Zymomonas mobilis subsp. mobilis ATCC 10988: one gene and its partner. The protein of the gene in region 1 interacts with the protein of each later gene in a pairwise test. Links are inferred from orthologs where the notes say so. Each region holds a gene or a part of one and is shown on either strand. Other genes may lie near its edges. The genes, in order: ZMOB_RS03490 and ZMOB_RS00325.

Evidence for each region.
Region 2: the proteins of ZMOB_RS03490 (region 1) and ZMOB_RS00325 interact in binary tests that used the Escherichia coli proteins (3 or more experiments, as listed by UniProt). The link is inferred for Zymomonas mobilis subsp. mobilis ATCC 10988 from one-to-one orthologs.

The regions. Positions count from the first base shown.
Region 1 is NC_017262.1:790,582-805,791, forward strand. What follows is about bases 4,675-7,652. They hold ZMOB_RS03490 (YbgC/FadM family acyl-CoA thioesterase), read right to left. Parts: upstream 6,425-7,652; coding sequence 5,924-6,424; downstream 4,675-5,923. Other genes in these bases: ZMOB_RS03480 (ExbD/TolR family protein), read right to left, coding at 4,679-5,206; ZMOB_RS03485 (MotA/TolQ/ExbB proton channel family protein), read right to left, coding at 5,206-5,916; ruvB (Holliday junction branch migration DNA helicase RuvB), read right to left, coding at 6,604-7,647. In the rest of the region: ZMOB_RS03455 (TonB-dependent receptor), read left to right, coding at 1-180; ZMOB_RS03460 (glycerophosphodiester phosphodiesterase), read left to right, coding at 198-1,325; peptidoglycan-associated lipoprotein Pal, read right to left, coding at 1,503-2,033; Tol-Pal system beta propeller repeat protein TolB, read right to left, coding at 2,160-3,536; ZMOB_RS03475 (hypothetical protein), read right to left, coding at 3,590-4,669; ZMOB_RS03500 (2-hydroxyacid dehydrogenase), read left to right, coding at 7,793-8,722; ZMOB_RS03505 (hypothetical protein), read left to right, coding at 8,991-9,293; Holliday junction branch migration protein RuvA, read right to left, coding at 9,353-9,994; crossover junction endodeoxyribonuclease RuvC, read right to left, coding at 10,036-10,539; ZMOB_RS03520 (YebC/PmpR family DNA-binding transcriptional regulator), read right to left, coding at 10,574-11,323; ZMOB_RS03525 (DUF2312 domain-containing protein), read right to left, coding at 11,778-12,017; pyk (pyruvate kinase), read left to right, coding at 12,337-13,764; ZMOB_RS03535 (GNAT family N-acetyltransferase), read left to right, coding at 14,030-14,656; tRNA (guanine(46)-N(7))-methyltransferase TrmB, read left to right, coding at 14,736-15,210.
Region 2 is NC_017262.1:71,557-86,550, reverse strand. What follows is about bases 12,233-14,994. They hold ZMOB_RS00325 (acyl carrier protein), read right to left. Parts: upstream 13,851-14,994; coding sequence 13,614-13,850; downstream 12,233-13,613. Other genes in these bases: ZMOB_RS00320 (LacI family DNA-binding transcriptional regulator), read left to right, coding at 14,407-14,994; fabF (beta-ketoacyl-ACP synthase II), read right to left, coding at 12,233-13,424. Also shown: guaA (glutamine-hydrolyzing GMP synthase), read left to right, coding at 1-305; ZMOB_RS00395 (hypothetical protein), read left to right, coding at 388-1,068; ZMOB_RS00380 (helix-turn-helix domain-containing protein), read right to left, coding at 2,010-3,029; ZMOB_RS00375 (acyl carrier protein), read left to right, coding at 3,295-3,543; spt (serine palmitoyltransferase), read left to right, coding at 3,605-4,816; cobA (uroporphyrinogen-III C-methyltransferase), read right to left, coding at 4,946-5,812; astD (succinylglutamate-semialdehyde dehydrogenase), read left to right, coding at 6,045-7,454; ZMOB_RS00355 (amidohydrolase), read right to left, coding at 7,504-9,114; ZMOB_RS00350 (threonine ammonia-lyase), read left to right, coding at 9,442-10,680; ZMOB_RS00345 (hypothetical protein), read left to right, coding at 10,713-10,952; endolytic transglycosylase MltG, read right to left, coding at 11,157-12,128; more of fabF, read right to left, coding at 12,162-12,232. UniProt on the Escherichia coli protein: Carrier of the growing fatty acid chain in fatty acid biosynthesis.

The DNA of each region.
Region 1 (15,210 bases):
GCGGGCTATACTTTCCATAATATTCCCCATGTCCGTGATTTACGTATCCAAGGCAATATTACTAACCTGACGAATGAAAAAGGCTGGTCAACCCTTGGAACCAATCAAGCCTCTGGCCAATATACTGCATTCCCTATTGCGCCCCGTATGTTCTTCATCACGGTTCAGGCCGGTTTCTAATTTTCGAGGCTTTTACTATGACCCGCTTCAATCGCCGCCATTTTCTACAAACTACAGGCGCTCTTCTTGGCAGCAGTAGCCTCTTAAAAGGAACAGACCTTTTTGCAGCTCCCAGCTTGGCTTTTCCGACCCGTCCTCTAATTTTTGCGCATCGCGGAGCCTCTGCCCTACGGCCAGAACATACATTAGCCGCCTATGGCAAAGCTATTATCGATGGTGCCGATTATATAGAACCGGATCTGGTGCCAACTAAAGACGGTAAACTTATTGCCCGTCACGAAAGCAATATCACCGATACCACTGACGTCGCCCAGCATCCCGAATTTGCCAATCGGCGACGAGTGATGACTATTGACGGCAAAGAACAGGAAGGCTGGTTTACAAGTGATTTCACACTTGCCGAAATCAAACAGCTTCGTGCCTGCGAACGGCTCTCCAAAATCAGACCGTTTAACAGTCGCTATAATGGCTGGTTTGAAATTCCCTCTTTAGAAGAAGTCATCGACTTTGTCGCTGCGACTTCGACCGCCTATGGAAAAAATATTGGCCTTATTCCTGAAATTAAGCATCCAACCCATTTCAGGAAAATAGGACTTCCCTCTGAAGATAAGCTGGTAGAAATACTCGATCACCACCCATACACTCGTCAGACAGCTGTCGAAATCCAGTCATTTGAACCAACAGCCCTCCGTTATCTCCATCAAAAGATAGGGCAAAATCATCCCAACTGGAAACTCATGTTTTTACTTGGCGATCCTGACGTGCCACCAGCCGATATTCTGGCATCGGGTGGCAAAACAACCTATAGAAATCTGATAACTAAAGAGGGTTTGCGGGACATACGCCGCTATGCTGATGCCATTGGGCCCGCTAATGAATATCTCATTCCAAAAGACAATACGGGGCAATGGCTACAACCGACCAGCCTTATACAAGACGCGCATGAAGCCGGACTGTTAGTGCATAGCTATACTTGTCGACCGGAAAATATCTTTTTGCCTCGGCAATTACGCAATCAAGAAGGCGACAGCAGCCGTAACATCCAAGGCTCAATTGCTGAAATCAGACGCTATTTAAGCATGGGGTTAGATGGTTTTTTCACGGATGACCCCGCTATCGGTCGTCTAGCCATTACAGAACTGTAACGCCATTTTACGGACAACATTTATTGCCGATAAGGCGAATCCATTGGTGACCTAAATCCCAAGACAAAAAAACAAATTTCTATCGTCAAAACCCGCCGACACAAAAAAAGAAGGCCACCTTTATCCAAGGTGGCCTTCTTCTTACTTACGCATCAATTTTTAAGGCAAAGTAACCGATCAATTCGGCGTAACCGTCACAGCACGACGATTCTGTGCCCAAGATTCTTCATCCGATCCCATCGCCAATGGCCGCTCTTTACCATAGCTGATGACATTGATTGAATTAGCAACACCGGCTTTGGCCAAATAGTCACGAACGGCATCAGCGCGTTTTTCACCCAAGGCGATATTATATTCACGGGTGCCGCGTTCGTCACAGTGACCTTCAATCGTGACGCGGGTGCTGGGGTATTTTTTGAACCACTGGATTTCGCGATCCAAAATAGCCTTGGCTTCACTGTCAAGATCATGGCTATTCAAAGCAAAATGCACCATGTCGGTGCCGACCTGACGCAAGAAATCAGCGTGAGAGCCGGGAACCACAGTATCGCGAACCGCACCGACATCAGCATTACCGTTTGAAGTCGGGGCTGGTGCTTTGGTTGTCGGTGCCGGTGGCAAACTTGCCGTTTTAGGCTGGTGATCGGAGCAGGCAGTCAGGGCTACGAGACCAGCAAACAGACTTATTGTTAATTTACTTTTAGTCATTATTAACCTCATCGGCAAAAAATGTCTGCCATCCTGTGAAAAAAGCAATAATATCGAAAGTAATAATCACCGAATCACTTGAACAACTCGGATATTATCTTACAATTTATCGAAATAATAAAGAAATTACGGCAATAACGGCCCCCAAGATGGATCAGAACCATCTAAAGGCGTTGGAATATGCCGTTCATTAACCCCCGTCAGATCAACCGACCATAACTCCGTATGACCAGAATTACGGGCTGTTCTAAAGAAGGCAATGACTCGTCCATTCGGCGACCAGCTAGGCCCTTCATCCTGCCAACCATTGGTCAGAATTTGTTCACCCGAACCATCCGTTTTCATCACACCGACATGAAATCCGCCGCCCAATTTTGTAAAGGCGATCAGATCACCGCGCGGACTCCAAACTGGGGTTGCGTAACGTCCACTACCAAAACTAATGCGGTTCTGATTGGATCCATCAGCATTCATAATATAAATCTGCTGACTACCTGACCGATCACTTTCAAAGACGATTTTAGAGCCATCGGGTGAGAAACTCGGTGCCGTGTCGATACCGGGCGAAGTGGTCAGACGGGTTGCCTGCCCACCGGAAACCGGAACCTTGTAAATATCGGTATTGCCCGCAACAGACATAGAGAAAACAATCGTTTTCCCATCTGGCGAAAAACGCGGGGCAAAGGTCGTATTCGGCTTATTCACCACCAAACGCACATGGCCAGAACCTAAAGTATAGACATAAATGCGCGGAGAATTACCAACATAAGAAAGATAAGTAACAGTCTGCTGGTTCGGCGCAAAACGCGGGGTCAGAACCATCGACTGGCCATTCGTCAAGAAACGGTGATTGGCACCATCCTGATCCATGATCGCCAGACGCTTCAGGCGATGATTTTTTGGGCCCGTTTCAGAAATATAAACGATGCGGCTGTCAAAATAGGGGCCTTCACCTGTCAAACGGGTATAAACTGCATCAGCACATTTATGTGCGGCTCGCCGCCAGTCGGCTGGTTTCACGACAAAGCCCTTATGCAACATTTCCTGCGAAGCGAAAACGTCATATAAATAACAGCCTACCGTCAGAGTGCCATCGCCATTGGCCTGAACGAAACCCTGAACCAAGGCCTGCGCGCCACTCGATAACCAATAGCTATATTGCGGAGCGGTTACTTCAGGAAAAGATACATTATGCAAGGAGGCTTGCTGCGATGGCGTAAAAAGGCCACTGGATTTCAGGTCATTGGAAATAACCGAAGCGACCTGCCGACCTAATACCGCCGTCGTTCCCGCCAAGGTTTCAACCGAACTCGGAGTCGGCATTACCGGCACCGCAATCGGCATAGGCTGGGAAATACCGCCCGTAATATCGACTCGCAAGATGCGGCGATTATCGCCCTGATTGGCTGCTTGACCACTAGCCGCAGGATTTTGCGCGAACAAAGCCGTGCTGCTTACCGCCATCAAAGCCGTTAAGGCCCATTTTCTGATTACGCTGCTCATTCAACAATCCTTCATTTCGAAGCCCATCACAGGCGACGTTATTTCTTATAATCTCAATGCATCTGCGCCGGAATGAAGCCAATATCAATTTCATCCCACCCACCTTTATACAGTTCGGCAGGCAGATGCAGCGGAGCACAACGCAAAACAGCACGACGGCTTATTTCAGCCATTTGACGGGCATAAGAACGATTGTCCGAGGTCAATCCGGTTTGCTCGATCATTTCAGGCACACCATTTACCGAACCATCAGGGTTAAAACGCAACCGCAAAACGGTAATAATCCGCATTGCATCCGTGCCGCCTAATGCCCCAAGATCATAGCAAGGTTGAACCTGACGTTTGATCGCGGCACCCAAACCATTCAAGGCAGGGCCCGAGATTGAAGACCCTTGCGGTTTCGAAGAAGTCCCCGTCCCCCCAAGAATACCCTTCAAAAAATCATTACCCAAACGGGAACCACTATTACGACTATTGTCGCTTTTACTTTTCCCGCTATCGGATGCGTTACTCTTTTCTTTTCCTTTATTACTCCCAGTGTTGCTGCCTGCCTTATGATCAGAAACATTAACCTGAGATTTAGAAAAAGACTCCATCAAATTCTTGACGTCATTATGCGGCTTGCTTGGCGTTTTACTTTCCGCTTTTGGTTGTGTTTTTTCAGCTGCCGTTACTTTTGCTTTTTGAGCTGGGGCTACTGCCGCTTCTCTAGGCTGGGGTTCTGGCTTTGCCACAGGCACAGGCTTCGGCGTTTCAACCGGCTTGGCTTTGGGTTGCGGTTCCGGCTTCGCCACAGGCTTGTTTTCTACCTTTGCTTCGGCTTTCGCCGAATTCTGGGTTTGAGCCTTAGGCTGGCTATCCGCTTCCTTTGGAGTCTCTTTTTTCGGCGCGGGGGCAGCCTCTTTTTCTTCCCCTATCTTCGGCGCAGTCGTCGCCCTTGCCGCTTCAGAAGAGGCTTCAGGGGAAGAAGAATGGATCCCGACTCCATGGGCAAAGGTCACTTCTATCGTATCAACGGGCTGACTTTGTCGCTTATCTTGCAAGGAAAAACGGATCAAAAAAAACAGCAGAAGCAGAACATGACCGGCCACCGCGATAAAAAAGCCGCGCCTCATCGCTGATCGGGAGGTCATCACAATGACTTACCTTCCTTCATCATTCGGGGATTCTTTGCTTGTCGCAGAATGTCCCGAAGAACCGGTTGTTACCAAAGCCACTTTTTTCAAACCGGCATGATCCAATTCGCCCATTACCTGCATCACTCGACCATAATTTAAAACCCGATCGGCTTTCAGATAAATCGGCTGCTCACTAACCACGGCAGGGGCATCAGGATCACCCTCACCCGATACCTGCTCATGCTTTGCCAAATTCGCTTCATGGATAGCCTGCAAACGGGCAGGCAATTCAGCCATATCAACAACATCGTCATCAATATGAATACTGCCATCCGCTTCAATAGTAATGGTGACCGGCTTTTCCTTGGATTCCAAAGCCTTGGCACGGCTATCCGGCAAATTGACGGCCACCCCTGTCACCATCAAAGGCGCTGTCACCATAAAGATAATCAACAGAACCAACATCACATCAACCAAAGGTGTGACGTTGATTTCTGCCATTAAAGGCCGTCTTTTGGCACCGCGCCTTTTTCTTGCCGAAACTGCGCTCATCAGTGGCGAGCGTCCATGGCGCGGCTTAAGGTGATATAGATGCGGTCAGAAAAACGGGTCAGGCGCGATTCAAAACGCCCAATGGTATGCGACATCCGGTTATAGGCAATGCTCGCCGGAATAGCTGCGAACAGCCCCAATGCCGTCGAGAAAAGCGCTTCAGCAATACCGGGGCCCACAATCGCCATGGCGGTATTTCCGCCTGCGGCAATCTGGCTAAAACTATGCATAATGCCCCAAACCGTCCCGAACAAACCCACAAAGGGAGAGACAGATCCAATCGTTGCCAGACTACTCAACGGGGAAGACATATCCTCAACCGCTGCTGCAACAGCATCCTCAAGGGATAAAGAAAGGCGATCACGCTCGCCTTCATGGTCAATGACTTTTCCAGCCGATTTGGCGGTCTGCATCCCAGCCAGAAAGATACGGGCAGAAGGATCATTGCTACCGAAATAGCGATCATAAAAGCGCTCCAGCTCCCCCATTGATTCGGCTTTGCTATAGGCTTTTTCAAAATTACGGCTTGCCCGATTAGCAGCAGAGGAACGGAAAAACTGCCCGAAAATAAGCGCCCAACTGCCTATACTGGCGCAAAGCAACAATATCATGACCAAACGGCCAACCATATCGGCATGAAGAAATAACGTCACCGGCGATAGAACAGAACTCGCCAAATCGGCATTGCCGGACATTTCCAAAGAAGGCATCTTTTAATTACTTCCTTTCAACCCGATCCAATGCGGGAGAGCACAGCGCTTCAAATAAAGACCGCCAATCTGTCGGTATTCGACAAGGCCGCCCATCGACAGATAAAAAGGCAACTTCGCTTTCTATTTCTGTTAAAAGCTCTGCACCCCGAAAAATTTTTTGCTGTAGCTGAAGTGTTGCCGCCCGCAAGCGGATAATTTCAGTTTGTATATCCAATCGGTCATCCAGCCATGCAGGCTGACAGTAACGGATTTTCTGTTGGTGAATGACAAACATGCCAATACCGTCCTGATAGGCTTGACGCTGATTGACACCCAAAATCTTCACCAGATCGGAACGCGCCCGCTCGGTAAAACGTAAATAATTGGCGTGATAGACTCGCCCCGAAAGGTCAGTGTCTTCATAATAGATATTGACGGGAAAATGATGGACGCGCCCCTTCAAAAGGCCATCTGCAACCGGATGAACAGGCGTATCTTCCGATATTGTCTTTTCCTCTGTCACCATCACAGCCGCCTTTTTGAACAGACCAAGCTCAAGAATTTCTTCAGCTATCTAACGAAAAAATCAAAATACGCTCTAAGCCGTCATTATAATATAAATATCTATTCTTTTTTAATCCGTTTAATGAATGGCCTCTTGTAAAAGAAAAGTAACCTTAACCAGCGATGAAATCTTATATATCTTTATAATAATCCGGGCTGATTTTTTATTTCAGAATGCTTTCCTTCTGCTTCTCTAGGGTCAGTTAAGCCCAAATGTCGCCAAGCCAGACCATTTAACTGACGACCGCGCGCCGTGCGCGCCACCAATCCTAACTGGATCAAATAAGGTTCGATTACCTCTTCAACTGTATCCCGAGGCTCGGATAGACCAGCGGCCAAGGTATCCAGTCCAACAGGCCCGCCTTTATAAATATCGGCAATCATCATCAGATAACGGCGATCCATCAGATCAAGCCCCAATTTATCAACTTCCAGACGATTCAAGGCCTCATCTGCAATAAAGCGGTCAACTATTTTAGAGCCAGCAACATCGGCAAAATCACGCACACGACGCAGCAAACGTCCGGCGATACGAGGTGTTCCACGCGATCTTTTGGCAATTTCCTCGGCACCTTCCGGCGCGATTTCCATACCCAACAAACGGGCAGCGCGCGTAATGACCTGCCGCAATTCTTCAATGCTATAGAATTGCAAACGCACCGGAATCCCGAAACGATCACGCAAAGGCGTGCTTAACAAACCTTGACGGGTCGTTGCCCCTACAAGGGTAAAATGAGGTAAATCAATTCGGACAGAACGAGCAGAAGGCCCCTCACCTATCATCAAATCCAAAGCGCGATCTTCCATCGCGGGATAAAGAACTTCTTCGACGACCGGCTGAAGACGATGGATTTCGTCAATGAACAACACATCGCCATCTTCAAGATTGGTCAAAAGCGCGGCCAAATCGCCGGATTTCACAATAACTGGGCCCGAAGTCGCTCGAAAGCCAACGCCCATTTCGCGGGCAATAATCTGGGCTAAGGTTGTTTTCCCCAATCCTGGCGGGCCAAAGAAAAGCACATGATCGAGCGATTCCTGCCGTTTTTTTGCCGCCTCGATAAAGACGCGGATATTTTCTCTTGCCGCCTGTTGCCCGATAAATTCATCCAGCGAGCGAGGGCGCAAGGCCTGATCGGGGTCAGCATTTTCGGCTTCGGGATTTAATAAGCTATTGCGCGTCATAAAAAGAAAAAGACCATGAAAAGGAGAGAAAATAAAGTTCTTTTAAAAGCTGCCTCGTTTTTTCGCGACAGGAATCACAAGGCAGTTGATTGCAGATAGATCAGAAAAATGCTTATCCTTCATAAGGCGATCAGGAGATTACGCAATGACGGATAAACCCGCGATTCTATTACGCACCCCGCTTTTTTACGGGGCAAGAGACAAGCTCGATTCTCTCTTTACGGTTTACGATTACGGCACAAAAATAACCGCCGAGATAGCCTCTCAAATCAAGGCCGTCATCGGCGATGGTCAAGCCCGTTTCGGGGCAGATGATATGGATCAATTTCCGAACCTCCAGATCATTGCCCAATATGCCGTTGGTTTTGATGGCATTGACTTACAGGCCGCCAAAAAACGGAATATCAGGGTTTCTAACACTCCGGGTGTTTTGACCGAAGATGTCGCTGATATGGCTGTCGGGTTATTCCTTACCTTAAAAAGGGACATCATCCGAAATGACAAGCTGGTTCGTGACGGCGGCTGGATTAAAAAAGAAGAAATCCCGTTGTCCCACAGTGCCAGCAATCTTGATGTCGGGGTCTTTGGTTTAGGACGAATTGGCCAAGCTATCGCCGAAAGACTGGCACCCATGTCCAAATCTGTCAGCTATTGCAGCCGTCATCCCAAGGAAGTCTCTTGGAATTATTACAACAATATCCTTGATCTTGCGAAAGCCGTTGACGTGCTGGTGTTGGCAGCCCCAGGCACAGCCGAGACCAAAGGCCTCGTCAATAAAGAGGTTCTGGAAGCCTTGGGTCAAAAAGCTGTTCTTATCAATATTGCCCGTGGCAGCATTGTTGATGAAGATGCCTTGATAGAGGCGCTTGAAAAAGGCGTCATCGCAGGTGCCGGATTGGATGTTTTTGCTAATGAACCCAATGTGCCAGCGGCCTTACAGCAATCTCAGAAAGTCGTTTTACAGCCCCATTTAGGCAGCGCCACTGTCGAGACACGGACAACAATGGCGCATTTGGTGATCGACAATCTTCAGGCCTTTTTTGCTGGAAAACCGCTTCTTACGCCGGTGGTCTGATTTCATCACAAAATAAAGAATACAGGGCAGGCCAGACAAAAAAACAAGGATGGCCTGCCCTTCTTTTTCAATTTTCAAAAATATTTTATAGTTATTTCACGTCTATGGATAAAAACAGTTGAAATATATCCATTTTGCGCATCTTCTCTTTTTACCCCATATCGAATAGAGCTTTAATTCTCTTGTGAGAGGATCTTGAGAAGAAAAAATGCGCTATATTGTCAGAAAAAGAAAAGTACAAAGATCAATACAGCCCGTGGATAGCTATATGACAGAAACTCCGACCGATGATGCGGAAGGCAATGACAGCTTGACGCCGCAAATCCTGAAAGCTCAAAAACAGGTTGAAGAAGCCAAGCAGCGCTATAAATCTCTGCTAGCGCGTCAGGCCGCCGCCAAAAAGAAACATGCGGAAGCGCGCCGGAAAATCTTGGGTGATTTACTGATTAAAGCCGCAGAAAAAGACGAACGCTATAATCGGGTTATCAAGGTTTTGATGGATAGCCATCCCCAAGTCAAAACAAACAAAGCCTTTGTTGACTGGGAAGTCCCGCATCCCGACCATTCATAAACCACAAGAGCAGTCCGCTATCCCCGCTCTCTATTGCGGGGATTCGGCACAGATTAAATTTAATGCTTGGAAGATAACCGTAAAGCCAGACGTACAAGACTATCTAATGTTGCTTGATCGCCTAATTCTTCCGAAGCCAATTGAACAACGCGTTGCGCTTCAGCCGGTTTAAACCCTAAATTCAAAAGCGCAGACACCGCATCTGCCACGAAATTACCCGCATGATGGGCAGAGGCTGCTGGCTGGGAAATATCTTCAACCGCCAAATGATCGCCTTTGGCAGAAGAAAACAAAGCAATAGCCGCCGGTTTCTCTTTCAATTCATTGATAATACGCTGGGCAATTTTGGGGCCTATCCCATTGGCGCGACAAATCATGGTCTTGTCGCCACTGGAAATCGCTACAGAAATCGCATCGCAGGTCAACGCCGTTAAAATAGCCAGAGCTGCTTTGCCTCCCACGCCTTGCACCGACGTTAAAAGCCTGAACCAATCCCGTTCCAAATAAGAAGCAAAACCAAAAAGGGTAATCGAATCTTCCCGAATTTGGGTTTCGATATGGACGGTAATTTCACCTTCAATTTCGGAGAAATAATCTAAAGCGCGTCCTGATAATTGGACGAGATAGCCGACGCCATTAACGTCAATGATCGCAGAATCAGAATTTTTTTCTACCAGAAAACCAACCAATCGCGCGATCATCAATATCTCTTTCTATTCCGGCATTTCATTACAGCCGCCCATTATGAAGCCCTTACGCGACGGGCATAACCACGGGCAGAGGCGTGATGATGGGCATGCGTAATAGCCACCGCCAAGGCATCTGCCGCATCAGGGCCCGCTAACTTCACTCCGGGTAACAAACGGGACACCATTGCTTGCACCTGTTTCTTGTCAGCGCTTCCGGTGCCAACAACGGCCTTTTTAACCACATTCGGGTGATATTCCCCGACGGATAGCCCAGCTTCTGCAAGGCTAAACAGGGCAATACCGCGCGCCTGCCCCAATTTCAGGGTTGATTGCGCATTGCTATTGCCCAAAACCTCTTCAACCGCCGCCATTTCCGGCTGGTGGCTGGCAATGACGGCGGCTAAGGCATCATGCAATAACGCTAGCCGCCGTGCCAAAGCCATGGAAGGACCGGTGCGGATTTGTCCATTGGCAATATGACTAAGACGATTACCCTCAACTGTAATCGCTCCCCAGCCGGTTGTTCCCAAACCGGGGTCAAGTCCCAGAAAAATCATCGGCACCGATCACATCCCTTTTCAGACAGAAAGATTATTCCTGTCCCAGACTTTCCATAACTTCATCATCGATGTCGTAATTGGCCCAAACAGTCTGGACGTCGTCATCGTCTTCCAAGGTTTCAATCAAGCGCAGCAAGGTTCCGGCACTTTCCTCATCAACATTGATCAGGGTCTGCGGACGCCATGCCAATTTCACGCCTTCCGGTTCACCCAGAATAGCTTCCAGCTTTCCGGCGACTTCATGAAGATCAGCCTGAGCGGTCCAGATTTCATGCTCATCTTCAGAAGATGTGACATCTTCAGCACCGGCTTCCAAAGCAGCTTCAAAAATTTTGTCGGGATCACCGGCTTCGGCTTTATAGGTAATTAACCCCATACGGTCGAAACCATGGGTCACAGAACCACTGGTGCCGAGATTACCGCCATTTTTGGAAAGCGCTGTTCTGACATTGGTGGCCGTGCGATTACGGTTGTCAGTCAGGGTTTCGATAATCAAAGAAACGCCACTCGGGCCAAAGCCTTCATACCGCAATTCTTCGTAATTATCGCCGTCGCCACCGATAGCCTTCGCAATAGCGCGTTCGATATTATCTTTCGGCATACCACCGGAACGGGCAGCGGAAACCGCTGCACGCAAGCGCGGATTCGCGTTCGGATCAGGTAAGCCGGACTTGGCGGCTACCGTGACTTCACGGGATAATTTAGAAAAAAGGGCGGAACGCTTTTTATCCTGCGCTCCTTTGCGATACATAATATTTTTAAATTTTGAATGGCCTGCCATGGTTCCATCTGTCTATACAAGATAACATGAATATCCCCGCATTCGGGGAATAGGGATACTGGCTTTACATCCGACCTAATCAAAAAATTAGACGAAATAAAGCGGGACATGGGTCAGACCACGCCTGATCCAGCCTTAACGTTAAAGACAATGTCCCGAGCTGACTGACAAATCGACAGTCAGAAGATTCCGGTCTCCGTTTTCAAGTCACAGCACTCTTCTTTTTCAGGCCAAAGCCTAAAAACATACCAAGAAGGAAGAAAACCGTAACTTTACGAGCGGGGTAAATAGCAAAATATCATTTCTATGGGAAGAACAGCCTATCAATAGCGGATATTGCCTCTTCAACAGGCCGAATGACACCGGATCAAAGCCTGATAGCCTGCCGATAAAAATAAAAATTTTATCCAGCAAAGCGTCAAGCAAATCCGCTTTTCAAGGCAGGAAAGAAAGCCTAGTTCAAGCCCAAAGCGTTACGATAGGTTTCCAGCAAAGCATCCATTTCGTCGCGAGCGTCTTTTTCCATTTTCCGCAAGCGGATAACCGAACGCATGGTTTTGGCATCGAAACCTTGAGACTTGGCTTCTAAATAGACATCACGGATATCATCCGCCATCCCTTTTTTTTCTTCTTCGAGTCGTTCAATCCGTTCGATAAACAGACGAAGTTGATCAGCCGCAATATTTTCTGACATAGTAAAATTCGGTCCCCATTGAAAAATAACTAAATATATAATTTTTGCCTGTTTTCCAAAGGAAAAGGCATTCCACTATAAGTTTAACCTATCAAGGCTGTATGAAAAAACTCACGATACAGCAATCTTCTGCCAAGATACGGGAAAGAGACTGTTTTTTTTATTGAAAATGCAGAAAAATATGATCTCTTTGCGAAGAGACGCTTCCCTTTTCCTTCCATTTGTAACAAATTGACAAACGAAGTTGTGCTTGATCATCTGATGATAGAAGCGCAAATGGCATATGTAATTAAATCAGCAAAGCGGAAGGAATAGAAGCTTGACTGAAGGACTTTTCCCACGCGGCCGCAAGGTACGTGTTGTTTCTACGCTGGGTCCTGCCAGCTCGACGGCAGAACAGATTCGTGATCGTTTCTTGGCTGGTGCGGATGTATTCCGTATCAACATGAGCCATGGTACCCATGACGAAAAGAAGGTCATCGTTGACAACATTCGTGCGCTTGAAAAAGAATTCAACCGCCCGACCACGATCCTTTTCGATCTTCAGGGTCCGAAGCTCCGCGTTGGTGACTTCAAAGAAGGCAAGGTTCAGTTGAAAGAAGGCCAGACCTTCACTTTCGATCAGGACCCAACTCTCGGTGACGAAACCCGCGTCAACCTGCCGCATCCTGAAATCTTCAAGGCTTTAGACAAAGGTCATCGCCTGCTTTTGGATGATGGTAAGATCGTTGTTCGTTGCGTCGAATCTTCCCCGACCAAAATCGTTACCCGCGTCGAAGTTCCGGGTCCGCTTTCCGACCATAAAGGTTTCAACGTTCCTGACGTTGTGATTCCGCTGGCCGCTCTGACCCCGAAAGATCGCAAAGATCTCGACTTTGCTCTTAAGGAAAAAGCTGACTGGGTTGCTCTTAGCTTTGTGCAGCGCGTCGAAGACGTCATCGAAGCCAAAGAACTCATCAAAGGTCGCGCACCGCTTCTCGTTAAACTCGAAAAGCCAGCTGCCATTGAAAACCTCGAATCCATCTTGGCTGCAACCGATGCTGTCATGGTTGCTCGTGGTGACCTCGGTGTTGAATGCTTGCCGGAATCCGTTCCCCCGACGCAGAAGCGTATCGTTGAACGCTCCCGCCAGCTGGGTAAGCCGGTTGTTGTTGCAACCGCTATGCTCGAATCCATGATCAAAGCTCCGGCTCCGACCCGCGCTGAAGTAAGTGACGTTGCAAACGCCATTTACGAAGGTGCTGATGGTATCATGCTTTCTGCAGAATCCGCCGCCGGTGATTGGCCGCATGAAGCTGTCAACATGATGCATCGTATTGCTTCTTATGTTGAAAATGCTCCGGGTTACATCGAACGCGTTCGCTTCACCCCGACTCCGGCAGAACCGACGACGGTTGACGCTCTGGCTGAAAACGCCAGCAAAACCGCTGAAACGGTTGGCGCAAAAGCGATCATCGTCTTCACCGAAACCGGTAAGACCGCACAGCGCGTTTCCCGCGCCCGTCCGGTTGCTCCGATCCTGTCTCTGACCCCGGATGCCGAAGTTGCTCGTCGTCTTGGTTTGGTCTGGGGCGCACAGCCGGTTCAGGTTTCCACGGTTAAGACCCTCGACGAAGCCAAGAAGCTGGCTGCTGAAACCGCTAAAAAATACGGTTTCGCCAAAGCCGGTGACAAGCTGGTTGTTGTTGCAGGTGAACCTTTCGGTAAAGCTGGAACCACCAACATTGTTGATGTTATCGAAGCCTAATTCGCTTTATAACAACACAGAAAAAAGGCCGGGGGGACATTTCTCTCCGGCTTTTTTTTAAGCTCAAGAATAGCCCGATATCTGCTTTTCCCCAAGATAGTCACCCTTGCTAGTCACAAAGAAAGACTGTCATCTCGTTTTCTCATTCGGGACAGACTTTCTATCGCAAAATCAACGCGGCTGTCTTTTCCAGCTATCCGGCTATTGATGACCTTATTCCCGCTGCGTGCCGCTCAATATTGTGGTCAAGAATGTGGATAATGAAATGTCTTCTTCAGCCCCCTCGCCCCTAGCCAAAATCGAAAATTTCACGCTTCAAGATGGCGTTCCCCCTGATAATATCCCTTCCGCCCTTCAACTTTTCTGGCAAGCCTTTGAAAGAAAATTGAAGATACCCTTAGGCCCACCCGAAAAAGGCCAAGAATTTCTTCGTCACAGCATGGGCGATCGATCCATCGTCAGCGCGATCCGCAAGGATGGCAAACTACTCGGTGTCGCGACCTATAAAAGCTATCGCCCCAATTCGCTTACTCAAGATTTGAAACATCTTTTTGCGACTTACGGGAAAGCCAGCGGCCTATTCCGTGGATTATTATTAAGTCAACTAGACCAACAACCTGCCGCGGATGAAATGATGGTAGAAAGCATCTGCGTTGATGAAAAAGCGCGCAGCCATGGCATTGGCCATGCACTTCTTGGCTATATCAAGGAACAGGCGACCCGACAGGGTATGAAAAGGGTTATCCTCGATGTCATTACCAAAAATGAAAGGGCGCATCGCCTTTATAGCCGCCTAGGCTATCGCGATATCAGACATCATTCTGTTGGTCTCTTGTCACCCATTTTCGGTTTTAAAGAGTCTATCCGCATGGGTCTAAGCCTAACTCAGTAGCGATTCCTCCCGAAAAGAAGGCTTTTCAAGAGGAACGCTTTGTCTTTCTTCTTTTTAAAAAATCCGATACGGCGATCTTATGACTGAAAGCTCTATTCACGATCCCCTCACCATTCGTCGCCTCTATGGCAGACAACAAGGCCACAGCCTGCGCCCGAAACAGGCAGAATTAGTGGAAACGCTGCTGCCCCAGCTTGAAATCACAACGGAACAAGCTGTCTCCGCAACGGATCTTTTCGGCGATGATCGCCCATTGGAATTTGAAATCGGCTTTGGGAAAGGCGAACATCTTGCCGGACAGGCTATGATGCGCCCCGATCACGGTTTTATCGGATGTGAACCTTTCCTCGATGGCGTTGTCGGCTTGCTGACTCATATCGACAATAACCAGATAAAAAATATTCGCCTCCATCGGGGCGATGCCTTGGATATTCTCGAACAGCTTCCCGACGGCTGCCTCGATCGCGCTTATCTGCTTCATCCCGACCCTTGGCCAAAAGCCCGTCACGCCAAAAGACGTTTCATGAATCACGGGCCTATCGGCCTTATCGCCC
Region 2 (14,994 bases), 720 kb from region 1 along the record:
GTAAGGCGGATGCGGTTTATCTTGAAGAAATCCGTAATGCTGGTTTGTATAATGCGATTTGGCAGGCTTTTGCGGTATTGTTACCCGTCAGAACCGTTGGTGTGATGGGTGACGGCAGAACTTACGATTCTGTTTGCGCCTTGCGAGCGGTGACTTCGACCGACGGAATGACCGCTGAAATCTATCCTTTCCAGCCGGAATTTCTCGCCAATGTCGCCACCCGTATTGTGAATGAGGTCAGAGGCATTAACCGTGTGACCTATGATTTCACCTCTAAGCCACCCGGAACGATTGAATGGGAATAGCATTCAATTTTTGAACAGACAAATTACCATTATGGTCTCTATAGAAAAAAGAATGTATTATTTAGTTCTCTAGGAGACCATAATGGTTTTAAGCAGCGAAGATCAAAAAATATTACAATCATTCTTATGGTATATGACAGCTAGAAAGACAGCACTTCGTACAGCCTTAAAATTTCGAACGCCTCTTTCTACAGGTGATTGTATAGATATGAGGATTCACTATTCTAATTATTTTATAAATTTGATTTCAGCAGTAGATCTTATCTTTGAGCAAAAAAAATTTAAAGATGATGATTTACAAAAAACATTGCACTCTCAGTTTTCATTTGAAGATTTTCCAGATGGAAAATCTAATTATTTATATATACATGAAATCCGAAATGCTATTGTTCATCGCGGATTAGATATCACCGCAAATGCTCATATTAAAAATAATTTTGTTTTAATTATAGCACCAGAAAAAATACCCAATCGATTGGGTAGCAAAAGCTATAAAAGTTTTGCAAAGTATCTTTTAGATATTATCAGAAAATGTGAGAGTACTATCTGTAGTATAATGTTTTCTTTTTTGGATAAGAATGGAATATTTGAATCAGATATCGACACGAAATCTTCTGAAGAAGAGTATAAGCTATCTATTGACCAAAATAAAGTTATGCCTGAACCTATCAAAAAATTAGCTCAAAAAATTGGAATTAAACCAGAGTGGATACTAGGTTCTGTTGACAAAGGGTATAATTTAAGATTTTTAGAGATAACTTGAGAACAAGTTTTGTAGGGTAGATAGGATGCGAGGAGATCTGACGGACGCGGAGTGGGAGATAATACAGGGTCTTCTTCCAAGCGAACGAGGCCGCTGCGCGCGTCCCGCCAAAAGTAATCGGTTATTTCTCAATGGTATGCTTTATGTGCTTCGAACAGGCTGCCCGTGGCGAGATATGCATGAACGTTATGGGAAATGGAATTCGGTCTATGTTCGGTTTCGTAGGTGGGCAGAACAGGGTGTGTGGGACGCTCTTCTTGAAACTCTCGTTGACCTTGGCCTGACAGATGACTGGCAACATATGATAGATAGTACGATTATTCGCGCCCACAGCCAAGCGGCTGGCGCAAAAGGGGGACGTATAAGGAAGGCTTTGGTCGCAGTCGCGGAGGCTTTACGAGCAAGATCCACGCCCGTTCCGATGGTCAAGGCCGCCCTCTAGCTTTCGCACTAACCGGTGGTGAGGTCTCTGATTATTCTGGCGCTGATAGCTTGATAGATATCCCTGTCACAACACCCCACTGTTTTCTCGCTGATAAAGGATATGATAGCGATAGGTTACGCGAAAAACTGCTTTTTCGAGGCATTCTTCCTGTTATCCCGCCTCGTTCCAATCGAAAAAAGCCTATTCCTTATAATCTCCAGCACTACAAAGATCGTAATCGTATTGAGCGGATGTTTAATAAGCTAAAGCAGTTCAGGCGCATTGCCACACGCTATGACAAAACCAGAAAATCTTTTCTCGCCTTCCTTCATCTCGCGGCCGTAAAATTGTGGTTACCTTCCTTTGTCAACAAAACCTAGAGGGCCATCAACACCTTATAAAGAATATTAAGGACGCACTTAGACCCTTTGAAATTAGAGATGCAGATCTACAATGATTTTATAAAAAAGCCCGCATCATGCGGGCTTTTTTAGTGGGTAGAGTTTTATAGGTTATTTTAAAGCGCGCGCATGACAAGGCTGATTGAGGCAGCAAGATAAGGAATCATGGCATCCATCGCCATATCTGACAGCTGGATAAAGACGCGGCGGCCATCGCGAGGATCGGCGATACGGACGAAGATTTTTTCTTCCGTCAATGATTTGATCCAGCGCAAGGCTGTGGTTGGCGGCACGGCGGAAGCGATACACAAGCTGGAAACCGAGACTTGGCGGCCTTCTAATCGGGCAGCCGTCAGGTCTAGCAGCATATCCCAAGCCGGATCCGCGAAAAGCGAAGCCGAGAAATACTGATCCCGCAAGCGGCGTGAACGGATGATAGCCCGAACCACAGCGGCATTGATATTGATCTTCTTTTGTTCGGGTTGTGCTTCGGTCGTGACAACCCCATTGCTACGGCTTTCCCCGTTAAAAGAAGAGGGCAGCGCGTAATTCATCTTGGCATTTTCTTCACTGGATAATGATTCCAGCATTCTGGCAATGCGGCTGACTTCTTCGCTGATCGTTTTTAACGGTGGTCTTCTTGTGTCGGAAACCACATCATGCAGAGTTAAAGAAAGAGGACGAACCGCCTTTTTTAAAGCAGGGAGCCAACTTTTTTCATCGCCGCCGACCAGTAACTGTACATCCGTTTCAAAGAAACGGTTATAGGCCATATCGATAAACGCCAAGGGGATATTCAAAACCACCCCGATAACGTCATAAGACAATCTGGCAAGAACCGCATCCATCAGTTCATCGGCTAGTTTTTCATCTTGAAGCGATGTCATATCAAGCAAAATAGCATCCCCCGCCATGCCATTTCGCAAAACTTCTACCGCTTCATCCATCGGAAACATACGGGTTGTAAAACCCATATGGGTAACGGAATTTTCTAATTCCGTTTGCCGCTCGGCATCCGAGGCAATCACCAAAATCTGGGGCGCCGTTTTATAAAGCAAAGCGCCTTGGCTCTTTTGCACATTGCCCAGATTATAGAAAGAAGGATTGGTGCTTGCGGATTTTTCCAGTCCCACCATCGCGTATACTCCCTGTTTAGACATGCTCTCGCTATTACTCGTGATGTCGATGTCTGTAGGCTATCTTCTCTGTCAAAGCGGAGCATTCCTAGATTAACCAACTCCATAACGGAGACATATTTTTGCCCATGTTAGCGCCTTATATGTGGAGCATACCCATGGGGGTGCTGTTTTTCCCGAATAAAGACAGGAAAAAAAAATATTTTAGTTTAATACCTTTAATTACGTAACAAATGCGCTTTTGTTGAGTGAAGGGATATCAATTATGACTGAAAATAAGGCTATTTGGCAGCAGACTGTCGCGCTTATCGAACCGTTCAACAAAAAAGCGGTTCCTTTGACCGAAGAGACCAGCTTTGCGACTGGCCTTGAATGGGACAGTTTGACGGTTATGGATTTCGTTGCTGCCGTTGAAGATGAGTTCGATATTTCGATTTCGATGAATTTACAGGCTGAAATTGAAACTGTCGGCCAGCTTGTGGCGGTAATTGAAAAGCTGGTAAACGAAAAATAATCGATATTCCCAAAGAGATAGGCGGTTGATACCGTCTGAAAAGAATAAGAATTGAAAGTATGTGCAGGTGACTGATCTTTTTTCAAAATTTGACCCGCTGATTGCTATCCGTAAGGAAATGTTAAGTCATGGCGGCCGTGATCCTTTTGCCGTGGTGATGGAAAAGGTATTATCCCCGACAAAGGCCATTATTAAAGGGAAGCCGGTTATCCTGCTTGGCACCTATAACTATATGGGGATGACTTTTGACCCCGACGTTATTGCTGCCGGTGAAAAGGCATTAAAAGAATTCGGCGCAGGCACCACCGGTTCTCGCGTTTTAAATGGCACCTATCAGGGGCATAAGGCCTGTGAAGAAGCCTTGAAAGACTATTACGGTATGGAACATGCCATGGTCTTTTCAACCGGATATCAGGCCAATCTTGGTATGATTTCAACTTTGGCGGGTAAAGGCGAATATGTCATTATCGACGCCGATAGCCATGCTTCGATTTATGATGGCTGCCGTCTTGGCAATGCGGAAATCATCCGTTTTCGTCACAATTCTCCCGAAGATCTTGATCGTCGTCTTGCCCGTTTACCCAAAGAAGCAGGCAAACTCGTTGTTTTGGAAGGCGTTTATTCAATGCTGGGCGATATTGCGCCTTTGGCAGAGATGGTTGCCATCGCCAAAAAGCACGATGCCTTGATTCTTGATGATGAAGCCCATGGTATGGGATTCTTTGGGAAAAACGGCCGTGGTGTCTTTGAAGAATTGGGGCTTGAAGGTCAGATTGACTTTATCGTCGGCACTTTTTCAAAATCTGTTGGCACTGTTGGCGGTTTCTGTGTTTCCAACCATCCTCAATTTGAAGTGCTGCGATTGGTATGCCGTCCTTATGTCTTTACGGCGTCTTTGCCGCCAAGTGTGGTCGCTACCGCAGAGGCTTCTATCCGCAAACTTCAAAAGGCCAATGACAAGCGGGAACATCTTTGGAAGAACTCCCGTCGTTTGCATAGCGGCCTGAAGGAAATGGGTTTCAATCTGGGAACGGAAACAGCTCAATCTGCAATTATTGCGGTCATCCTGCCGGATCAGGAACAAGCCGTTGCCATGTGGCAAAATCTGCTTGAGCTGGGTCTTTATGTCAATCTGGCACGCCCACCGGCAACGCCTGCCGGTATGTTCTTGCTGCGTTGTTCGCTTTGTGCCGAGCATAGCGACGATGATGTCACTGAAATTCTGGCGATGTTTAAAAAAGCCGGTCAAGCAACTGGCGTTTTGGCGGCCTGAGTTCCTTTGTGATATTAAAAAATCTTCCGGTCAAAAGACTTGGCCGGAAGATTTTTTATCAATTGCAGCGTTATTTTGAATTTTAAATAAAGGCGTTAACGTCTGATTTTCTGATAAAAGAAAAAGCCGTTAATCGGCCATAGCGTCCAGTTCTTCGTAATCCTGATGCAGTGTATTTTTGGGTTTAGCGAATAAAGCGACATCCCCGACGATTAAAATAGCGGGCCCGACAACTTTTTCATTTTGAATCGTATTTTCAAGATTGATAAGCACAGAGCGTATAATACGGCTGTCCTTGCACGTCCCGCGCTCGATAATTACAACGGGGATATGGCTGTCTATGCCTTCATGGATCAAGCATTGCGTGATAAAACGCGCTTTTTTGATGTCCATATAAACGACCAAGGTATGCCCCGATCCAGCAAGGCCTTTCCAATTCACCGAAGAAGCGGTTTCCTGTTCCGGTGTGGAAACAAAGCTGACGACATCCGATAAGCCCCGATGAGTCAGCGGCAACATCGCATCAGCCGCACAACCCAAAGCCGCAGAAACCCCCGGCACCACTTCCACCGGCATACCGGCTGCCCGAACAGCCTCAACCTCTTCCCCGCCCCGACCGAAAACAAAAGGGTCACCCCCTTTCAGGCGAACCACAATCGAACCGGTTCGGACATGCGCGATTACCAAAGCGTTAATTTCGCCCTGTGTTAAAGGTTGCCGTTCGTTCTTTTCCCCTTCACTCTCGGAACAGACCGAAATTGCCTGTGCCGTTTTCGGAATATAGGTAAGAATACCTTCGTCTATTTCCGCATCATAGACTACAACATCCGCTTGCCGAAGCACCTCAACAGCACGCAAGGTCAGTAGTTCGGGGTTGCCGGGGCCGGCACCCACAAGAATAACCCGCCCTCGGGCATCTGGATCGAGCAAATTCGTCATAACACTATCTTTTTGTCTGTTTTCACGACCTTTGGGCAAATCATCTTTGCTTTCCATGCCGTTAGGGAAACTTTACGCCTTGGGCAGGCAAGATGAATGATGGGGTGGCCAGTCGCGAAAAACAATCATCCTTCCTAAAATTTATTATCGTTGTTTACTCCGGAATAAATCCAAAGCTTTATTGATTGTCTGATTTTCTGCTTTGCGATAGCCTGAACAAAAGCATTCGAGCGTTCTTTTCAGTAAAGAGCAAGGCTTTTAAGAAAAAATGAGGAAGAGGGGATATAAAATGTCAGAGATGATTATTTCGACTGATCCAGTGACGGGTCAAATACTATGGCAAGGTTCAGTGGGGGATGTTGATCAAGCCGTCAGCCGCGCCCGTTCTGTTTTGAGCGGATGGGCGAAAACGGCTTTAGAAGACCGGATTGTTATTTTAGAACGTTTTGCCGCGATTATTCGCGAAAAAGCTGATATTTTCGGCAGTATTATCGCGAGAGAAACCGGTAAACCTTTTTGGGAAGCGAAAACCGAAGCCCAGATCGTTGCCAATAAGGTCGATATATCTATTCTCGCCTATAAAGACCGCAGTTATCCAGTCGCTTTGCCGGATATCGCGCCCAATATTAAAAGCGGAATTAGTTATAAGCCGCATGGTGTTTTGGCGGTATTAGGCCCGTTTAATTTTCCGGCACATCTGCCAAATGGTCATATTGTTCCGGCCTTGATTGCCGGTAATGTCATTATTTTCAAACCATCGGAAAAAACGCCTGCCTCCGGCGAATTTCTGGTGCAATGTTATCATGAAGCCGGTGTGCCAAAAGAGGTCGTTCAATTACTGATTGGTGGACGGGCTGAAGGTGAAGCCTTGAGCCGCCATAATGGTATTGATGGCTTGTTATTTACCGGATCTTCGCAAGGCGGCGTTGCTTTAAGCCGCGTTTTTGCCGAAAATCCCGGGCGGATTTTGGCCTTGGAAATGGGCGGGAACAATCCGCTGGTAATCTGGAATAGCGAGGATATTGAATCCGCAGCGGCTATTGCTGTTCAATCCGCTTATTTATCAGCGGGGCAGCGTTGCACCTGTGCGCGCCGGTTGATTGTAGAGGATGGCAAACATCAGCCTTTATTAGACGCTATTCAGCGGTTAATTGGGCGGTTGATTATTGACCAGCCTTTTGCTGATCCCCAGCCTTTTATGGGATCAGTGATTGACAATGCCGCCGCCGATCATGCTGAAAAAGCCTATAATGATCTGGTTGCGAATGGTGCCAAAATACTCCATCCGTTACAGCGTCTTGAGCAAGACAAGCCTTTTTTGACCCCTGCCCTGTTAGATATGACCGATTGTGCCGACAAGGTGGATGAAGAAATCTTTGCGCCTGTCTTGAAAGTTATTCGCGTATCCGATTTTGAGGCTGCCATTAAAGAAGCCAATAATACCCGATTTGGATTGTCGGCGGCTTTGGTCGATGATTCCCCAGAAGATTTTATGCGCTTCCGTGATGAAGTGCGGGCGGGTGTTATTAACTGGAACCGTCCTACCAATGGCGCGCCATCAACGGCTCCCTTTGGTGGGGTCGGTTTATCCGGCAACCATCGTCCAAGCGCTTATTTTGCTGCGGATTATTGTGCTTATCCGGTGACCTCTACCGAGGCATTGAAGCCTGATACGCGTATCACGGTTGGTTTAAAATAAAGCCTGTAAAGATATGCTGCCAATTTGATATTGGCAGCATCCTTGCCTTTTATTTGTTAGAATTTTGTGACCATGCTTGTCGGCCGCCAACCCATGTTTCCAAGATTTTGGTCTGGCGTAAAGCGTTGTTATCAACCGTCAGCGGGTCACGATCGACAAAGATAAAATCAGCATAATAACCCGCCATTAGTCGCCCAACCTGCTTTTCCGAAAAAGAGGCATAGGCCGGTTGAATGGTATAATAGGCGAAAAGGCTTTCGCGATTGATCTTTTTGTCTTTTTGATCGGGATGACTGTCTTGGCGATCAAGAATATCAGCCATCGTTTCAAAGGGTGAAGCTGAAATAGCCCCGAAGGTCACCGGAACTGAGTGATCAATCAGAGTATCCCATGCCTCTATTTCTGAAAGTCGGTTCGCGCCTATCCGCTGTTCGATCACGGATTTATCCGTAAAATAGCTGGAAGGCTGCATCGAGACGACTAAATCATATTTCGACAGTCGTTTAAAATCTTCGCTGTCGATAAGGCTGGCATCTTCCATCCGCCAACGCCGATCGCCTTTATAGCTTTCGGATAATTCATCAATCGCATTTAAAAGCTGGTTATTGGCAGCATCGCCGGAGGCCTGAACCGCAACCTGAAAACCATCCATCGCGGCGCGGCTCATTAGATTGCGTAATTTGGCATCGTTAAGATTATCGCTGCCTTGCTGATTACTATCGGCATAAGCTTGTTTCAGCCACGCATGACGCGAAACGATATTCCCATCAATCGAGAAGGTCACGCCGCTCATCGAGAGGTGACCATTATATAATAAAGCTGTCGGATATTTGCCGGCGATGGATAGTAAGGGTTCCAATCCTTGGGCATAGGATTTTATTCGTAGGCGCAGCCTCCCCATATCCCCCATACGGCGCATAATATTCCAGTCGTCAACCGAGCTTCCCATATCCGTGACTGTGGTAATGCCGCGTTCGAGAAATATCTTTTGCGCTTTTAGAAAAGCAGCATCGCGATCAACCGGCTGTAACGGTGGAATGGCCTGTTTCATCCGCGTGATAGAATCCCCTGTCAGGATACCGATGGGGCTGCTTTTATCTGCATTTTGAGCCGGTTTGATTTGGGCTTTTTCCAAAGCGAGACTATTCGCCCATCCGATATCGCCATCAGAACGCAACAACCAAACAGGACGGTCATTCACGATTTTATCAATATCGCTGGCCTGTGGCATGGTCGGGCTATGCCATATTTGTTCATTCCAACCGCTGCCTAAAATCCAGCGAGCAGAAGGATGCTCATCCGCAAATTTTTTCAGTTTTTCTTGCGCTTCCGCCAAGGAATGGCTGTCGGAAAGATCCAGTTCTAAAGCCTGCTCTCCTAAAGCCATGACATGGCTATGTGCCTCAACAAAGCCAGGAATAAGCGTTTTATTTTGCCCATTGAGATAAAAATCAGGCGAAGATGGCCTTTTGTCATTTTTACTGAGTAGTTTGACAACCTTGCCTTCGCGGTCAATCTGGAGGCCGTTAAAGCGATAAGGATGCCCTTTATTATCAAATGTTATACCGTTAACCTGATCTATCAGACCGTCAGCATAGGCGGGTAAAGCGAAAAAAGTGGACAGACCTGCCATTAATGCCAGCGTTTTTACTATTTTCAACGCAGATTTCTCCTGAATATCTCGGGTGAGCGGCTCTTTTGAAAAAGACTATTCTTCTATTTTATGCCGGATAAAAAGCCGTCAAAAGGAATAAAGTTGAGATGTGGTATTTCGATGATAGCGGAAAGAAATCTTTCATCCGGTGAGATAAATTTCCCGATCACTTTCGTGAAATAAGATTATGTCGGTAACTTGCCTGCCTTCTGTTATGTAAGAATCTACCCTATTTTTTTAAGAGGTAGGGGTATAGAGGTAGAGAATACTATCTGTTTTAGATTAAAAGTAATAACGCCGGAAAAACGTTATTGCCCAGACGCAGGATAAAGCATGGTAAGCTTGGATAATCCAGAGACTCTTCCCGTTTCACTTGATGATATCAAACAGGCGCATCAACGCATTAAGAATGCCATTATTAGAACCCCGACCCTTTACAGTCGGACTTTGTCTGACCTGATTGGTGCCGGTGTCTGGCTGAAATTTGAAAATTTCCAGTTTACCGCCGCCTATAAAGAACGGGGTGCGTTAAATAAATTATTGTCGCTGGACAAGGTTGCCCGCGAAAGAGGGGTTATCGCCGCTTCGGCCGGAAATCATGCCCAAGGTCTCGCCTATCACGGGAATCGTTTAGATATTCCGGTCACGATCGTGATGCCTGTCCATACCCCGACGGTAAAAGTCGAGCAGACCCGTGGACATGGTGCGAATATCGTCCTTTATGGCGAACAATTCGATGAATCCCTTGCCCATGCGTTAGAATTGGCTGAAAAAGACAATCTGACCTTTGTCCATCCTTTCAATGATCCAGCTATTATTGCCGGTCAGGGCACGGTTGCTCTTGAAATGTTGGAAGATGCCCCAGCGATTGACACTCTGGTTGTGCCAGTGGGTGGTGGCGGCCTGATTTCAGGCTGTGCTGTGGTTGCCAAAAACGCAGATCGGCCTTTGGATGTTATTGGTGCCGAAGCCGAGCTTTATCCTTCGATGTATGATTATATCAAAGGGAAAAATCTGCCTTGCGGTGGGGATACTCTGGCAGAAGGGATCGCGGTTCAGGTTCCCGGGCAGTTAACTCGCCGTTTTGTTGAAGCCTTGGTCGATGATATTTTGCTGGTCAGTGAAAGCAATATCGAACATGCTTTGTCTTTGATTGTTCAGATTGAAAAGACGATTGTTGAAGGGGCTGGCGCGGCTGGTTTGGGGGCGTTGCTATCGCATCCCGAACGATTCCAAGGCAGACAGGTAGGCATTATCTTTTCTGGCGGTAATATCGACACCCGCTTGTTAGCCAATGTTCTGTTGCGTGACTTGGCTCGTTCTGGTCGTTTGGCGCGGTTGCGGGTCAGAATGAAAGATCAAGCAGGTCAGCTTTACAAAGTAGCGCGTGTTTTTCATGATCAGCAGGCGAATATTGTCGAAATTTCTTATCAGCGCATCTTTACAACCCTGCCCGCTAAGGGATTATGTGCCGATATTGAATGTGAAACGCGCGATCAGGCTCATTTGCGGCATTTAATCGATGCTTTACGTGAAGCGGGTTATGGTGTGACCTTGATTGAACCGGCCTGATATCGGCTATTTTAGAAATAGGGATAAGATTTATGGGTAAAATGCTCCTTTTAGGAAGCGCGGCTTCTTTCGTTGCGCATCGTGTTGCCAAACGCCAGCGGCGTGGTCTGGCCTCGGCCATTGTCTCAACGACCTTGGTGCCGAGCTTGGCGGCAGCGGGTGGTATGATGTTGGGAGCGGCATCTTCCGGTATTGTCGCCCAGCTTAAAAAAGGAGCGGAAACCCGCCCGATTACCAGCCGTTTGGCAAAGCTGAAAAACCTTCGGAAATAATACTGAATATTTTTTTAGAGTTTTCGGTAGAGAAAAGGCGCTATTTCGATAGCGTCTTTTTTTTGTGCTTTTTTACGCAATAGCGAAAGAAAACCCTGTTTTAAAAAGATTTCTGAGGTAATTTTTTCAAAAAATCTGCGGCGAAAAGACGAAATCAAGAGATTGTTTTTTCGGGTTTTCGAAAGAATTAAGTAATCGGAGAAATCAGTTTTTCTTTGAAGCGTAATAGTCGCGGACATGACGGTTTTGATCTTCCAAATTATTGGAAAAGATATGGCCGCCTCTGCCATTTGCTACAAAATAGAGCGCTTCGCTTTTGGCGGGATGCAAAACAGCTTCAATAGACTGCCGCCCCGGATTGGTGATGGCTCCCTTAGGAAGGCCAGTCATCTGATAGGTATTGTAATCGTTATGCGCCTGTAATTCCGAACGCAAGATAGGATGCCCCAAAGGATAGCCGTGCGTAATCGGATAAATGATAGTCGGATCAGCTTGTAACCGCATATTTTTGGCAAGGCGATTATAATAGACTGCCGCGACAATCGGGCGTTCTTCAGGAAGCGCCGTTTCTTTTTCAACAATAGAGGCGAGAATAATCGCTTCCTTAGGCGTTTTAACCTGTGCCAAAGGTGATTTTTCGCTCCATAATTTATGAAGCATTTTCTGCATTGCAGCCTGCATTCTGGCGATCACAAGCGACCGTTTTTCACCCGGCGTAAAAGAATAACCGTCTGGTAGTAAGCTGCCTTCTTCGGGAACAGCGATTTCCCCCGTCAAAAGGGGTTCTGCCATCAGTCGGTCATGCACTTCCAAAGAAGGCATCCCTTCTGGAACGACAAAGATATGCCGCACATTGGGCCCATGAGAAAGAAGGTCTATGACCTGACTTAGAGAACGAGATGCACCGATACGGTAATCCCCTGCCCGTAACATAAAAGCAGGTTTGCTATGAAGCAGCCACAAAAAGACATTCTCAGAGCGGATAACGCCTGCCTCTTTTAAGATGCGGGCTGCTTTACCAAAAGAACTGCCTTCGGGGATGGTGACGACCAATTCTTTGTTATTGGGGGTCACCATTGCCCGATTAAAAGCAATGCCGCCTAGAAACACCAGAGCAAGTAACAGAAAGAGAAGCAAGCGACCAAGCCAACGGCTGGGCGGCTTTTGTCCGCTCATTCTGTCTTGCCGGTGAAAAAGGCGGCACATAATTTAGTCTACAGCTTTGAAGATCAAGCTGGCATTGGTTCCACCAAAACCAAAGCTGTTATTCAAAACGGCCTTGATTGAGCGTTTTTTTGGAACATTGGGCACCAGATCAAAGCCAGCTAAGCCATCGCTCGGATTTTCGAGGTTGATGGTCGGAGGCGCAATCTGATCACGCATCGCCAACAGGCAGAAAATCGTTTCAACAGCCCCTGCACCGCCCAATAAATGGCCGATGGCAGATTTCGTTGAACTCATTGACATATTTTTAATGTCATCCCCAAACAACCGGCGAACGGCGTTGGCTTCGATTTCATCGCCCATGGGCGTCGAGGTGCCATGTGCATTGATATAATCAATATCAGCGGTGGTAAGATTGGCCTGCTCAAGCGCCATTTTCATGGAGCGATAGGCACCATCACCATCTGGCTGGGGAGCGGTCACATGATACGCATCACCCGTCATGCCATAGCCGATAATTTCGCCGTAAATTTTGGCTCCACGTGCCTTGGCATGTTCATATTCTTCGAGAATAATAATACCGGCACCATCACCCATGACAAAACCGTCGCGGCCTTTGTCATATGGACGGGAAGCTTTTTCGGGCGTGTCGTTATGCCCCGTTGAAAGAGCATGTGCCTGTGAGAATCCGGCGATACCGAGAGGGCAAATAGCCGATTCAGAACCCCCTGCAACCATCACATCGGCATAGCCCATGCGAATCATCCAGCTGGCATCGCCAATGGAATGACAACCGGAAGAGCAAGCCGTGACGACAGCGTGGTTAGGCCCTTTCAGGCCATAGCGGATAGAAACCTGTCCAGCCGTCAGATTGATAAGGCTGGCATGCACGAAATGAGGCGAAACGCGGCGGGGCCCTTTTTCATGGCAGATGATGGATTCTTTTTCGATACGGGGTAAACCACCGATACCAGCGCCGATAGAAAGACCCGTTCTGAGTTTTTCTTCTTCGCTCATATCCATGAGACCGGCATCTTCCAAAGCCTGTCCAGCGGCATCAATGCCATAGATAATGAAGGGTTCGACCTGTCTTATCGTCTTGCTGTCAACGCGTTTGGACGGATCAAAGCCATATTCATGGTCGGCCGGTTTAACTTCACAAGCAACCGTACAAGCAAAACCTTCCGGATCGAAACGCGTGATACGCCCAGCACCGGACTTTGAGGCCAGAATATTCGACCATGTTGTTTCGACATCGCCACCCAGCGAAGTCACCATTCCCAAGCCGGTAGCGACTACACGACGCATATTACTTTTCTCCCCTTGACAGAATGCCTTCAGCATTATGCCGCATGACACCCCTCCTTCGATTTCTTAAGACAAGACGTGAATATAGACAATTTTATTCTTAATAGAAGGTAGAGGCAAAAGATAATAGAATAAACAGAGATAAAAACAGGATCGGAGGATAAACGCCGATCCTGTTTTTAGGATTAATTAAGCCTTGTGCTCGTCGATATAGCTGACGGCATCTTTGACCGTACCGATTTTTTCTACGGAATCGTCAGGAATTTCAACGCCGAATTCTTCTTCGAAAGCCATAACCAATTCGATGATGTCGAGGCTGTCGGCACCCAGATCGTCAAGGAAGCTGGCATTTTCAACAACTTTGTCGGGTTCAACGCCGAGATGTTCGACAACAATCTTCTTGATGCGCTCTGCAGTATCGCTCATTTTTTAACCTTTCACTTCACTAAGAACCGGAGTCTTGCATTTTCCTGAAAAGTAAGACAATCCGAAAAAAATCTGAACACAAGCAAAACCGTCTGCTGTTTCTTTTGTCCGTTTTTGCGGGACGGAAAAAACGAAGGCGGGCTTATCTATAAATAACATTCATGCCCCTAGCGGGGCATAGGCGCGCTTGGCAAGAGGGGAGATTGCCTTTATTCTGTTTTTGAAAATCATGGAAGGCTATATTCAGCTTTCTTTATTCAGACAAGACGGCATTCTCGATGAATATTTTTGTCTGAAATCCGTGACCGGAATGATATTAAAAAACAGGGTTGAATAGTGTTATTTTCTTTCTATTGATTTTCTCTCTCGCCAAAAGCTAAAAATTAAATATAAATGTTTGTTAACCGATTAACACATATAAAATGAAAATAACGGGATAATTGTTGAAATCTAGCTTTTACAACTGCATCATTCAGGTGTTTCTTAAAAGTTTTGCTCTTTTTTGTCAAAATATTGCCCTTGAAACCCAAAAAGTGATGCGGAAGGATAATTTATTGTGACTTCCCGCTCTAAAAATGACAGCGTTTACCAAGCTGCAAAAACCACAGATTCTGCCTCTGGCACCTGTAAACGGATGCCAATGGTTACTATCCGTGATGTAGCCGCCATGTCGGGGGCTTCGATCAAAACCGTGTCACGCGTTTTGAATAACGAACCCAATGTCAGGCCGGAAATGCGTGAACGGGTTTTACAAGCAGCCCATAAACTGAATTATCATCCCAATATGGCCGCAAGAAGTCTGGCAGGTCGCCAATCTTATATGATCGGCCTGTTTTACGAAAACCCAAGTCCGAATTATGTCGTTAATATCCAGACCGGTGCTTTAGACCGTTTACGCGGCGAGCCTTATCGTCTGTTGATGTTTCCGGTTGAAAATTTCAAAGAATTTCATGGCAAAATGATTGCCATTATTCGCAGTTCTGGTCTGGCCGGTGTGATTTTAACCCCGCCTTTGTCCAATGATCCCGAAATTATGGATGAATTGGATCAAAGCGGCGTTCCCTATGTCCGCGTGGCAGGCACCGAGCCACGCCCCGGTTCGCCTTGTGTCGCCATCAAGGATATGATCGCCGCCAGAGAGATG